Regions from separate parts of the Psychrosphaera sp. genome, predicted to be linked through region 1. Evidence: predicted binding sites of a transcription regulator. Region 1 holds the regulator's gene; each other region holds the start of a gene.

Region 1 (3,186 bases):
ATCTTACGTAAAATCTCTTTATTGTCAAAGATTTCAGCGATGCTTGCTAACGTTTGTAGGTGTACGTCACATTGATCTTCTGGGACAAGCAATGCACAAAACACATCGACGGGGCGATTGTCTATGGCATCATACTTAACAGCTGGGTGACTAACTAACAAAACTGCCACTGGAGAGCCGTCGGCTTTGATTTTACCGTGAGGAATCGCCACTCCATTCCCTATTCCTGTACTTCCAAGCTTTTCACGATTCAGAAGGCTGGACAGTACTTCGGTACAATTCAGTTCTGGAGATTGACTACTTGCTATCTCAGCAATGTGCTCGAGAATTTTCTTTTTGCTTTGGCAATCGGAAAGCACTTTGGTGCATTCTGGTTGCAAGAGTACTTTTAATTTCATGGCTTTAATACTGCTTCGTTCTTTTGATTTTACTTCAAAAGATGGGTTAAGGAGTGCAGTCCATAGCGCTCCTAAATATACTCGGGTCGATTGCCGAGAGCTGGCGATGTGCGCCAGCTCAATGGTCCTCTAATGACGAGTTAACTTCTCTTTATGTTTTTTGACCTGTCGGTCTAGTTTATCAATTAAAGAATCAATCGCTGCATACATGTCACTGTGCTCTGAGGTTGCAAAAAGCTCACCTCCATTAACATGCATGGTCGCTTCTGCGCGTTGAATTAGCTTTTCTACGTCTAAAATCACATGGACGTTATTAATATGATCAAAATGACGTTCTAGTTTTGCAAATTTCGTATCAACATAATCTTTTAGGGACTCTGTTGCATCGACATGACGACAAGTTAGGTTAATTTGCATATGCTCTTCCTTCTTTTGATTGAATAGTGAAACTACACTAATCGTTTTCTTTGGTTTGAAGGGGGAATGTTTAACGATTCCCGGTATTTTGCGATAGTTCTTCTGGCTACTTGGATGCCCTGTTCGGCCAGAATATCAGCAATTTTACTGTCACTGAGCGGTTTTGCTTGGTTTTCAGCGGCGACTAATTTTTTAATTAATGCACGGATAGCGGTTGAGGAACACTCACCACCGTTTTCGGTACTTACGTGACTTGAGAAGAAGTATTTGAGTTCAAATATTCCTCTAGGAGTGTGCATGTACTTTTGCGTGGTCACACGAGAGATCGTGGACTCATGCATATCAACCATTTCTGCCACGTCGTTGAGTACCATAGGCTTCATTGCTTCTGGCCCATACTCGAAAAATGCTTGTTGTTGTTGCACAATGCAATTAGATACTTTTAACAAGGTGTCGTTTCTACTTTCCAAACTTTTGATAAACCACTTAGCTTCTTGTAAATGAGAACGAACAAATTGTGCATCGGAATTGTTCTTTGCCGTTTTAGACAACGAAGCATATTGTTCGTTCACTTTAATTTTAGGCATAGAATTGGAATTTAGCTCAACAATCCAACGACCTTTTTTCTTAACGACGCTAACGTCCGGAATTACATAATCAATTTCATCTTTGATGACAATGCTAGCCGGATTTGGATTGAGTTGTTGGATAAGTTCTAAGGTTTCTTTTAAGTCGTTTTCTTTTAGTTTTGTCTTGCGAATGATGGTGCGATAGTCGCGGTTGGCCAATAAGTCGATGTGTTCTTGAATAAGGTCAATGGCTTCTTGTTTCCACGGTGTATCATCGCTGTATTGTTTTAATTGAACAACCATACACTCTTGCAGCCCACGACAGGCAACACCGATAGGGTCAAAATTCTGTACACGTTTTAAAACGGCTTCGACTTCTTCGATTTCGACGTCTTCAATATCAACTGCTTCGACAATATCTTCTGCAGATACGGTTAAAAATCCTTTTTCATCAATGGCGTCGATGATTGCTGTCGCAATAGCAAGGTCATCATCGGAAAATGGTGAGAGGTTTAACTGCCAGCGCAGGTGATCTTGGATATTAGTGGTGGTCTCACCTTGATAAACCGTATCTTCACCTTCATAAGCTGGACCAGAACTAGCAGGTGCAGCACTCATGTAATCGTCCCAAGAAGAGTCTGTTGGCAGGTCGTCGCTTATCGTCTGATCCTGGAGTGCTTCGTTGGTACTTATCTCGTCTTTGGTCCACTCGATATCATCGCCTGCGTCGTCATTGCTCCCGTTGAGTGACTCCTGTGCCGATTCAGCTTGAAAGTTGTCGTCTGTATTGTCTGATGACTCCGGAGCGCTGTCGTAATTAGAGTCATCTTCTGATTCGAGCAATGGGTTGCTATCTAGCGCTTCTTGAATTTCTTGTTGCAGTTCCAAAGACGACAATTGCAGCAAACGAATCGCTTGTTGCAGCTGTGGGGTCATTGTTAACTGCTGACCCATTTTGAGTTGTAGTGTTGGTCTCATTTATTCCCGGAACTTACTGACTTAATTAACTTTCTTGTTGTATAAATTATCAAAGTTTAAACTGGTCACCAAGATAAACTTGCTTAACAATCTCACTTTCTAGTACTTCAGCAGGCGTACCTTCAGCAATCAGCTCTCCATGACTAACGATATAGGCTTTTTCGCAGACATCAAGTGTTTCTCGAACATTGTGGTCAGTGATTAATACACCGATGCCTTTTGCTGTCAGTTGTTGGATGATCTTTTTGATGTCGATGACTGAAATTGGATCAACGCCTGCAAACGGTTCGTCGAGTAAAATAATCTTCGGATCGGCGGCAAGTGCACGCGCGATTTCAACTCGGCGACGTTCACCACCAGACAGCGCCATTCCTTGACTGTCACGGATGTGGTCGATGTGAAATTCGGCAATTAAATCATCAAGTAAGTCTGCTTGCTGGTTTGCGTCTATGTCCTTGCGCATTTGCAGCACAGACATGATGTTTTCAGAAACCGTTAATTTTCTAAATATTGACGACTCTTGTGGTAAATAACCAATTCCTTTGCGAGCTCGAACGTGCATCGGTTCGTGACTCAGGTCAATGTCGTCGAGCTGTATCAAGCCTTTGTCGTTCGGCACAAGGCCAACAATCATATAAAACGTTGTTGTTTTACCTGCGCCGTTTGGCCCTAGTAAACCGACAACCTGACCGGCTTCAACAGATAGACTTACGTCTTTAACGACTTGTCTGTTTTTGTAGGCTTTGGCTAAATGCTGTGCTACCAATTTCGTCATTAGTTATTCTCTGAGTCGTCTTTTGATTTTGGCTTGATTTTAATAGTTG
Region 2 (3,186 bases), on a different contig from region 1:
ATTTACCAACGACGGCCTTATATTTGTATCCAATAGAAGTGGTGCTTATCAGTACTGGTTTTTCAAAGACCAATTAAGACGGTTGACTAGCATTAGTGAAGCTGACAGTAAAATAATCTATCCACCAACCGCTTCTAGGGATGGCTCACTGTATGTTATTCACTACCAGGAAAACGTATATTTGATGGACCGTTACACAGGCGAAAAACGAAAAGTTGAATTTCCGTCAGATCACTTCGTAAACAACGCTGTGATCGGTCCAGATAACAGGAAATTATTCGCTGTAATTACGGTTGAAAAACGAGTTCAGCTTTGGCAATACGATTTAATCACTGGTACGTACGAAAAAATTGAGTCAAAAGAGCCTCGCCAGTTATTAACCGCGCCTGATGGCCATGTCTATTACACTTCATTCAACTCATTAGTAGGAGTAACTAAGCCACTCACTATCGAACTGCCGATAAGCTTAAATATTTATCAAAATATGATGAGTATCACTAATGAACATTTCTATGTGTATTTTTCATCAACCAATACTGTATATCGTATTAATTTAAATGATAGTGAGATGACGGAAATTGAAGTACCAATGAAGTTATCGGGAATCTCAGTCAGTGCTGATGACACAAAGATTGCCGCGACCACCGCAATCGATCACAACACACAAGTTAAGCGAACGCAGTGGCAAGAGGTCAGTGCGATTCCAGCCAATAATTAACCCAAAAAAAAGCTTTCGTAGCGAAATACGAAAGCTTTTTATTTTAAGTTGGGCGTAATCTTGGGAAAAGGCCTGCCCTTCAGCTAAATTAGGAGTTTTCTTGCGTTTTATAGCTTGTTATAAGCTTTGTGACCAAAGCCTACTAACTTGCCGTTTTTGAAGATTAATGGCGTACACTCATCTTTTGTCGTTTGGCTGTCAGAATGCACGTGCTTTGTGCGATAAAACAATACTTGAACCGTTTCACCATTGTCTTCAAACGCTTCGTTTAAGTCAGGTGTGCCCATCGTATTTTTAACACTGTTATAGCTATCACCTAGTTCAAGTGTGGCAATCTTTTCTTTATTGATTCGTTGCTCTTTTTTCCAGTCGCTTGATGAAGACCAGTTATCAGGATCAACTTCATCGCTGTTGACGATGATGCAGCCCGTTAGAGAAAAAGATAGTGGGATAATTAATAGAGCAGCTTTTAAAGTTGATTTCATTGTTAGTTTCCTTTTAATTCCATGTTTTCGTACAGGGTATTTGTTATTATCAGTAAAATACTGAACTGCCTTGTACTATACAAATATAGTTCCAACTTTTAAACCATTGATTTTTAAAGAGATTTAAAAACATTGTTATTCATTCATTAGCGGTTGAGACTAATCAATTAGTAAAATTCGCTAACACCTTAGTCAATATAACCACTGAGACAGTTTGGAAATTATAAAGAAATTCAGATAATTGGAGTATCCGCGATGAACACAAATGAGATTTTAATCATTTGTAGAACACTCGAACTAGAGGGTAAAACACCCAGCGTGGCACTAGTGAAAGCCCGCATGCAAGGACCTAAAATACTGCCAGTCATTGTCAGTGGTATTAAGCAGTATCAAAGCATGCCTGCTGAAGCTAAAACGCGTTTGGATGAACACGCGTCTAGTGATACCTGCAGCAAAGCCCTTAAAACACCGCTAGCCGACTCAGATACGCAAACCTTAATGGAAGAAGTCACCCAATTAAAAACAGAAACAAAAGCGTTGAAAGCTGAGCTCAGCGACGTCAAAGCCGAGCTCAAATCGATTAGAGAAGAGCTGAAGGTGCTTCACAGTTTTCTTAAAGAAGATTGATTATTGAGCCTCTGCCGGCTTGGCTGAGCGAATAAATTCACTTAGGCTGTTGGCAATCACTTCGTGAGGTTCTTTACCGACATACTCTAAACAGACATTACCTGTTTCATTGTCGACGACTAAATTAAGATCGTCTTCGTCAGTGACCGCAAAGAACAGTGTTGGTGATTGTTTTAATTTATCTTTCATCAATAAATGACCAATTAAATTTTGTTGTAAGCGGTCAAAGTCGTCTTCTGACCATGCCTGCAAAAACTGAAACGGTCCTTTGTCGTGAATAGCATTGACACCATCAGCAAAGTACATAGAAAAATATTCGGTATATTCTTTATTTAATTGAACCCCTAGCGCCTCTTCTACGTTATCAAAAGCAAACGTTTTATCGCTGTGTTCGTTTATCAACACTGGCTTCCAGTATACTTTTCCGGCCACCTCAAATTCGCACGGTGAAGGCCAGTCTGAGTCAGGTTCAATTTTTGGATAACCCGTTTTTTCTGCGGTTTCTAACCAGCTATTAATAAATTGAGTCCAAGCGGCATGTAAATCAGTGTTTTTCGACATTAACGTTTCACTTTTAATCGTTGCCAATTACAATATACGGCAATTAGTTAGTAAGAATCTAAATAAAGAATCTCAAGAATGACTGCAAATTATAACGACTCTGGTGCACTCGACAACCTAACCTTAGGAAAAACCACTGAGTACGCCACACAATATCAACCCGAATTACTACAAGCGGTGCCTCGTAGCCTAAACCGCGATGATTTAAATTTAGGCGAGACACTCCCGTTTAAGGGGACTGACTTATGGACAGGTTATGAAGTAAGTTGGCTCAACGCCAAAGGAAAGCCTGTCGTGGCTATCGCCGAATTTCGTATTCCTGTTACTAGCCCTAATTTGGTTGAAAGCAAATCGTTTAAGTTATACTTAAACAGCTTCAACCAAACGCGATTTAACGACTGGCAAGAAGTATCTCATGCCATGACCACTGACTTGAGCGAATGTGCAGGAGAAACTGTTACCGTCGACTTATTTAAAGTAACTGAAGTCGAACACTTTCAAGTAACCTCTTTACCTGGAACAAATATTGACGATATCGATATCGACGTTGATCACTACGACTTTGACGCGTCTTTATTAAAGTCAATTGATGACGGAAAAGTAACAACAGAGACTCTTAACAGTCATTTGTTAAAGTCGAACTGCTTAATCACTAATCAGCCAGACTGGGCCAGTGTTGTTATTGAATATGAAGGTAAGGCAATCGATCACGAATCGTTACTTCGTTACCTTATTTCATTTAGAATGCACAACGAGTTTCATGAGCAATGTGTAGAGCGTATTTTTACTGACATC
Region 3 (3,186 bases), on a different contig from region 1:
GAACATTGCTCATGAAGTCAGCATCTAACGATTCGGCAATTGCGGAGTTCTCATATACTTGAGTGATTTTTACTCTGTATGGACTAATCACAAAATTAGTCAGTAAGTTTCCGCTATCATCAATAACATCAGCACGGTAGCTGACACGGTACTCTTGGCCAACAAACACACCTTGGCCGCGACCAATATTGATTTGAATTTGGTTACCGTTGTTAACCGCTAGTATTTTACTTTGCAATTGTTGGCAACTTAGCTCAGATAAAATGTCGTCACGCATTGTTGCCAATAGTCGATCGATACTAGTTCCATACTCAGAGTTCCAAAACTTTCTGCTATTAACCTGGACTGGAACTCGTTGGTCAAACTCCCAATCGGCTGAAGCATGAAATTTATTTTGATACAGGACTTCGTGTGTCAATGCATTGGCAATAATGACATCCATTGTAAAATAGCGTTCAAATTGATCATCTTGCCAAAAAGCAAAGTCATTGGTTTGCTCGCCAAAGGATAAGTCACTAATACGACCAAACATGACGAACTGAGTATTCGCTTGTTCTGCAACCGCGTTGATCAATTGATATCTAACTTGGCCTTGTTGCTCAAAGTCGATATTGACGTTGAGCTTCTTATTAAACCAAGGAACCGGGTAAACGGTATTTGCACCTGACTGAAACAGTTGCACAATCTTTTTCGGAATCGCTTTTTCAAGCTGGTAAATAGAGCCTATTTTGGCTTGTTCCCAGTGTTGAATTGGGAACTGAGTGATGGCGACCTTTTTTCCGAATTCAGAGGCGTAACAAGCGCGCTCTTCAGGAAAAATGTCTGCTCGAATAGTGACAGAAATCAAATCTCCGCGTTGGTGTTCTTCTACGACTTCTATACGATTGATGGCGCCGTTAGCATGAACCTGTAATGTATCATCGACTAACAAACCTTCTGAGATTTGTTGAATACTGGCTACGTTTGCTCCTGCAAATAACATGGCTTGTTTAACCGCATCCTGGGCTGCTCGGCTTTTCGCGCTTTTTACATCTCCATGACGGACTTTGGCTTGTCCCGTTGCTTCGTACCAATCAGCAAAGCACAATTCACTGAACAGAACTAAAGACAATGCCGTTATGTAAGTTACTATCAATCTTGTTTTCATCACCGAAGTCTCTTAACCGTCAAAATATTAGCACTTAGTAGTACTATCAGAACAATCACTGCTTGTTTTACCTTAGGTAAAGCAATATCTAGGCCAAATGAGTTAAAAGGGATAGTTGGCCTAAATATTGTATTCAATCAGAACTAAGAGGTTATATTTGTGTTTATTGCCGATCTTCGTCCGGTAATGGCAATAACTGATGCATTTGCTCATAAATCAGCGGCAAATCTATTATTTATTTTTGCCACAATAGACTCGTCACATATTGCTACAAGGTAAAGGTTATGAAGTTTAAATCAGGGTTTGTATTTTTATTTGCGTTACTCATCAGTGGCTGTACATCACTGTTAGATAAACACGTGATCTGGGAATATGAAAAGCCAGAGCAATTTCCTATTATTCGTGCCATAGGCTATGCGCCAATTTCAGCTCAAACCAGTGCTAATAGTGAGATTAAGCAAATAATGGCGATGCGTGCCTCAAAGTTAGACGCTTACCGTGAGCTAGCTGAACAGGTCTATGGTTATCAGATTAAAGGTCAGTCAAACGTTCAAAACTTAGTCGCGTCAGATGACAAAATGAAAGCGCGTGTTGAGGGGGTCATTCGAGGGGCTCGAGTAGTAAAAAGTTACCCTGTGGGTGACACATATGCGACTGAATTAGAATTAGACATGCGATTGGTTTACGACCTTTACATGATTAATAGTCGTCCAAGAAAAATCAAAAAAGTCGAGTATTATTAATTGCTAACACATAATTGATGTAAAGAATTCACAGCTTACGTAAAGTTCTGTAAAGAAGTCATAAACAACAAGATAAGTGCAAAGGAAATCAAGCCAAACCGCATGGTCTAACAATAGGTTAACTACGTATCATTCAACTATTATAGGTAACAATGCTTTTTGCATTTGTTAGCTACTTTTAAATACTCTGTTTTAATGATGGTGAAGTCATTGAGACGATAACAGTTGATGGGATGAATCTAAATGTTAAAGAATCCAGTGTTATGGATTGTCGTGTTATTAGCCGGCATGTTGGCTTTTGTATTTTGGCCAGAAGAGACACAACAACGCGGAGGCCGCTTTGGTGGGGCGCCACTCGTCGAAGTGAAAACCGTTAGTCGCGAAACCTTCAATGACGAAGTAGCAGCATTAGGTAACGCACAAGCAAATGAATCAATTGAATTAAAAGCAGAGCAAACCGTTCGCGTCATTGATGTACATTTTGATGATGGTGAACGTGTCAAAAAAGGCGATTTGTTGGTGACCCTTCGCCATGATCAAGAACAAGCGCTTATTGCCGAACTCGATGCTACACTCAAAGAACAACGTCGTCAGCTTAATCGCCTTAAAGACTTAGAGAAGCAAAGTGCCACAGCAAAAAGTGCACTTGAACAACAGCAAAGTTTAATTGATGCAACGGTTGCCAGACGAAACGTCGCGACGGCTAACCTTCAAGAGAAGTTCATTAAAGCGCCATTTTCTGGGTTATTGGGATTGAGACAAATCAGTCCAGGGCAGCTCGTTACCTCGAATACGGTGATCACAACGTTAGATGACATCAGTAAAATCAAAGTTGAATTCCAGCTACCAGAAAAATACCTAACTCAAGTTGCAGTAGGTCAAACCGTTAGAGCCAACCATATTGCTTTCAAACAACCATTTATCGGTCAGGTCGACGCGATTGGTTCTCGTATCGACCAAACATCTCGTGCGTTCACTGTAAGAGCATTATTTGATAACAAATTAAATGCGTTAAGACCAGGTATGCTACTTCAACTCGCTATTGTGTTTGAAAGTAACAAAGCTTTAGTTATTCCAGAATCAGCAATTGTGCCAGTAAATAACGAGCACTTTGTATATGTGTTGAACAGCGACAATTCGGTGTCTCGCACTAAAATTGAGATTGGTAAACGCAAACCTGGTTTAGCCGAAGTCTTGAGTGGCTTAGAAGAAGGCCAAAAGGTCGTTCACAAAGGTGTATTGAAAATTCGTGATGGAGCCAAGGTAAAACTGGCTGGTATGTCAAAAAAAGCAAAC
Region 4 (3,186 bases), on a different contig from region 1:
GACGACTCAAGTAAAGACGAATTCGGTGAATTAGCGAAAAATTGCAACATGCTAATTGAAAGCCTTCGTGAGTTGATTCACGGTATTGTAAGTCGTTCAAATCAATTAGCGACTGCATCTGAAGAAACATCAATGGTCGTTAAAGAGTCAACGGTTGCCATCAACGAGCAACGCTCTCAAGTAGAACAAGCTGCAACTGCCACCACAGAAATGGCCAGCACATCTTACTCAGTAATGGACCGTGCAAATGAAGCATTGAGTGACATTAAACAAGCTGACCAAGATGCTGAACGCGTTAAAGGAATCTCAGATAACAATAAGCAAACAATTATCCAGCTAGCGAGTGAAATTGAACAAGCTTCTGGTGTTATCCACGAAGTTAACGAACACAGTGCCGCTATCGGTGGTATTTTGGATGTTATTCGCGGTATCGCAGAACAAACTAACTTGTTAGCACTTAACGCAGCGATTGAAGCCGCACGTGCGGGTGAACAAGGTCGTGGTTTTGCCGTAGTAGCCGATGAAGTTCGTTCACTTGCAAGTAAAACACAAGAGTCGACTGAAGAAATTCAGAGCATGATTGAGCAATTGCAACGCGGTTCAAAGTCTGCGGTTAGTGTAATGAACCACTCTAAGACCCAAGCGGATGTGTGTGTTGAGCAAACAGAGCAAGCGACCTTAGCATTAAACAGCATTACTGATTCAGTACACCAAGCTAATGACATGAGTGAACAAATCGTGTCAGCAGCAAAAGAGCAGAACGAAGTCAGTAATGAAATCAGTGAACGACTAGAGTCTATCGTTGCCATTGCTGAACAAACCGCTTCAGGTGCTTCTCAGACGGATCTATCGTCACAAGAAGTGGCGCGCTTAGCAGAAGAACTACGCCAGTCTGTAGAGCAGTTCCGACTGTAATCCTGCCCTCGCCCATCGATAAGTCGATGGGCCTCAAAGCAAACAAAAAGCCAGCATCATAATGATGCTGGCTTTTTTATGGTCAAGTACAGAGAGCATTTAAGCTAACCAACAAAAGACACTCCAGTGATTTTAAATAACAAGTTGTCAGAATATTTTACACGATTTGGATTTCTAGCAACACAAACAAAATAAAACATTGATTTAAAAGGAAATTAATTAGCCAGCCCGCTGGCCCGATCCTTGCTTAAACCTCCCTGTACCTGGTTAAATTTAAAATTCTAAAGGGATGTTGAAATGAAGAGTAAGCTCTTAAAAAGTGTAATAATTACGGCAGCTTTAACTATTAGCGGAGTAGCTAATGCAAGTTTAATTACGTTCTACGACACCGTAAGTGGCGGGCAAAGCCACTATGACGCAACAATTGCAGCTTCATCTGTGCAATCGGATAGCAGTTATACGCTGACTGCTCAAGGGTCTGGTAACAGTTGGGGGTTTGGTGACTTTACTATCGGTACGGCCTCAGGAAGCTCATGGACAAACCCAAACGCAGGGTATGCTATGACTGGGGCTGCAATTAATACCACTGGCTCTTCTGGAACAAATGATATAATTACCTTTACTTTTACAGATTCAATTAATGCATTTGGCTTTGAATTAGGAGATTGGGGCACCTGTTGCTATCCGTCAACGGTCAGAGCATCTTTTGATAATGGTGCCTGGGTAGACATTGGTACCATGACGCAAGCATCAGATAACCCCAATTACGACCCAAATAATTCGTCGCATGTAAACAGTGGTGGAACTCAAGGCAAAGGGGTCTTCATCGGACTGATTGATGACAGCGCAGTTTTTAATACCGTAAAAATCGATTTCACTGCAAGTGGTGATTTTCTGTATGCCGGGGGGACTATTAAATATTCAACTTTTGATGTTGGTGGTGCTGTAGTTGTAGATAACCCGTCACAAGTTCCAGAGCCCACATCTCTAGCAATTTTAAGTTTAGGCTTGCTTAGCCTTACAATTAAGCGAAAAAAAGTATAAATGGATTTACTTAGAAAGTATCAAAGCAAACAAAAAGCCAGCATCATAATGATGCTGGCTTTTTTATGTGTTCGCTATAGCTTATACGTATCGTCTTTCCGTTGCCGCTTTGAAATTCACTTTTGGCATTTCAAATATGGCTTAGATATAGAAATAAGACGTTATGATTTAGCCCCACAAGACTCGCGCACGACGAGTTTTGTTTTCATAAATGAATTGGTTACTGGTTCGCCCTTAATGAGCTCTACAAGCTTATCTACAAGTAATACGCCTGCCGCCGTAGAATCTTGTCGACACGTAGTCAATGCAGGCTTGGTATAACGAGCAATTGGCACATCATCAAAACCCACGACTGCGCAATCATTTGGCACCGTCACATTACGCTCTTCAAGCGCTTTTAATACACCTGTCGCAATCAAGTCACTGGCGACAACAATGGCATCGAGAGGCTTACCTTCATCTAGCAACGCGACAGTGGCATGATAACCGTCTTCTTCCGTATTTGCCGCATCCTTTTGTAATTGTTCATCTACTAGTAAACCGGCCTTAATCAGTGCCTCACTATGTCCTTCATAACGGGCTCTAAATTCTGGGGCTCCATCGTGAACAGAACCCACAAAACCAAAGTGCTTGCGGCCGTTGTCAATTAGGTGTTGAGTAATTTGTTGCCCACCGTGAAAGTTATCACATCCGATCGAGCACGTTTCAAAGCTAGTTGTTGCCGCGCCCCAACGGACAAATGGGGTACCGTGTTTGACCAGCTCTCGCAGTTTACTTTCATAATCTAGGTAATCGCCATAACCTAGCAAAATCAAACCGTCGGCCTTATTACTGTCTTTAAAAACAGAGTGCCAATCAGCATCTAACTCTTGAAATGAGACAAGCAGGTCATAACCTAATTTGCCGCACTCACGAGTAATACTGCCAAGCATGGATAAGAAAAAAGGATTGACGAGCGAGTCATCACTCATAGGGTCTTCGAATAACAAAAGCGCCAATGTGGTACTGGTTTGAGAGCGAAGACTACTGGCGTTTTTATCTACCGTGTAGTTGAGCTCTTTGGCGATTTGTTGAATTTTTTCACGTGTTTTTTCGCTGACAAGAGGACTATTACGCAATGCTCTTGACACCGTTGACTGCGAAACGCCTGCGCGATAAGCAATATCAAATGATGTGGCTTTACCTTTCACGAATATTTAACACCTATTCCGTTTTTTTAAATACTAC

What was found. The regulator sigma-54, encoded in region 1, starts transcription at its own class of promoters, with help from an activator protein. The targets are predictions, from matches to a motif close to GTTGGCACGNNNNTNGNNT.
Region 2: the regulator sigma-54 is predicted to act here: its motif matches at 1,281-1,299, upstream of AC4E96_RS07285 (DUF3192 domain-containing protein).
Region 3: the regulator sigma-54 is predicted to act here: its motif matches at 1,262-1,280, upstream of AC4E96_RS07960 (LPP20 family lipoprotein).
Region 4: the regulator sigma-54 is predicted to act here: its motif matches at 1,146-1,164, upstream of AC4E96_RS01610 (PEP-CTERM sorting domain-containing protein).

Annotation. Positions count from the first base shown of each region.
Region 1 is NZ_CEYNSH010000008.1:26,532-29,717, reverse strand. Features, by position in the region: gene ptsN (PTS IIA-like nitrogen regulatory protein PtsN) at 1-398, opposite strand, end outside; gene hpf (ribosome hibernation promoting factor) at 528-815, opposite strand; gene AC4E96_RS03885 (RNA polymerase factor sigma-54) at 848-2,362, opposite strand; gene lptB (LPS export ABC transporter ATP-binding protein) at 2,412-3,137, opposite strand; gene lptA (lipopolysaccharide transport periplasmic protein LptA) at 3,137-3,186, opposite strand, start outside.
Region 2 is NZ_CEYNSH010000018.1:54,606-57,791, reverse strand. Features, by position in the region: partial or broken gene AC4E96_RS07290 (TolB family protein) at 1-718, shown strand, start outside; gene AC4E96_RS07285 (DUF3192 domain-containing protein) at 826-1,203, opposite strand; gene AC4E96_RS07280 (hypothetical protein) at 1,459-1,830, shown strand; gene syd (SecY-interacting protein) at 1,831-2,391, opposite strand; gene queF (NADPH-dependent 7-cyano-7-deazaguanine reductase QueF) at 2,470-3,186, shown strand, end outside.
Region 3 is NZ_CEYNSH010000021.1:17,860-21,045, forward strand. Features, by position in the region: gene AC4E96_RS07955 (flagellar assembly protein T N-terminal domain-containing protein) at 1-1,147, opposite strand, end outside; gene AC4E96_RS07960 (LPP20 family lipoprotein) at 1,432-1,890, shown strand; gene AC4E96_RS07965 (efflux RND transporter periplasmic adaptor subunit) at 2,134-3,186, shown strand, end outside.
Region 4 is NZ_CEYNSH010000003.1:60,287-63,472, reverse strand. Features, by position in the region: gene AC4E96_RS01615 (methyl-accepting chemotaxis protein) at 1-915, shown strand, start outside; gene AC4E96_RS01610 (PEP-CTERM sorting domain-containing protein) at 1,213-1,959, shown strand; gene AC4E96_RS01605 (LacI family DNA-binding transcriptional regulator) at 2,121-3,149, opposite strand.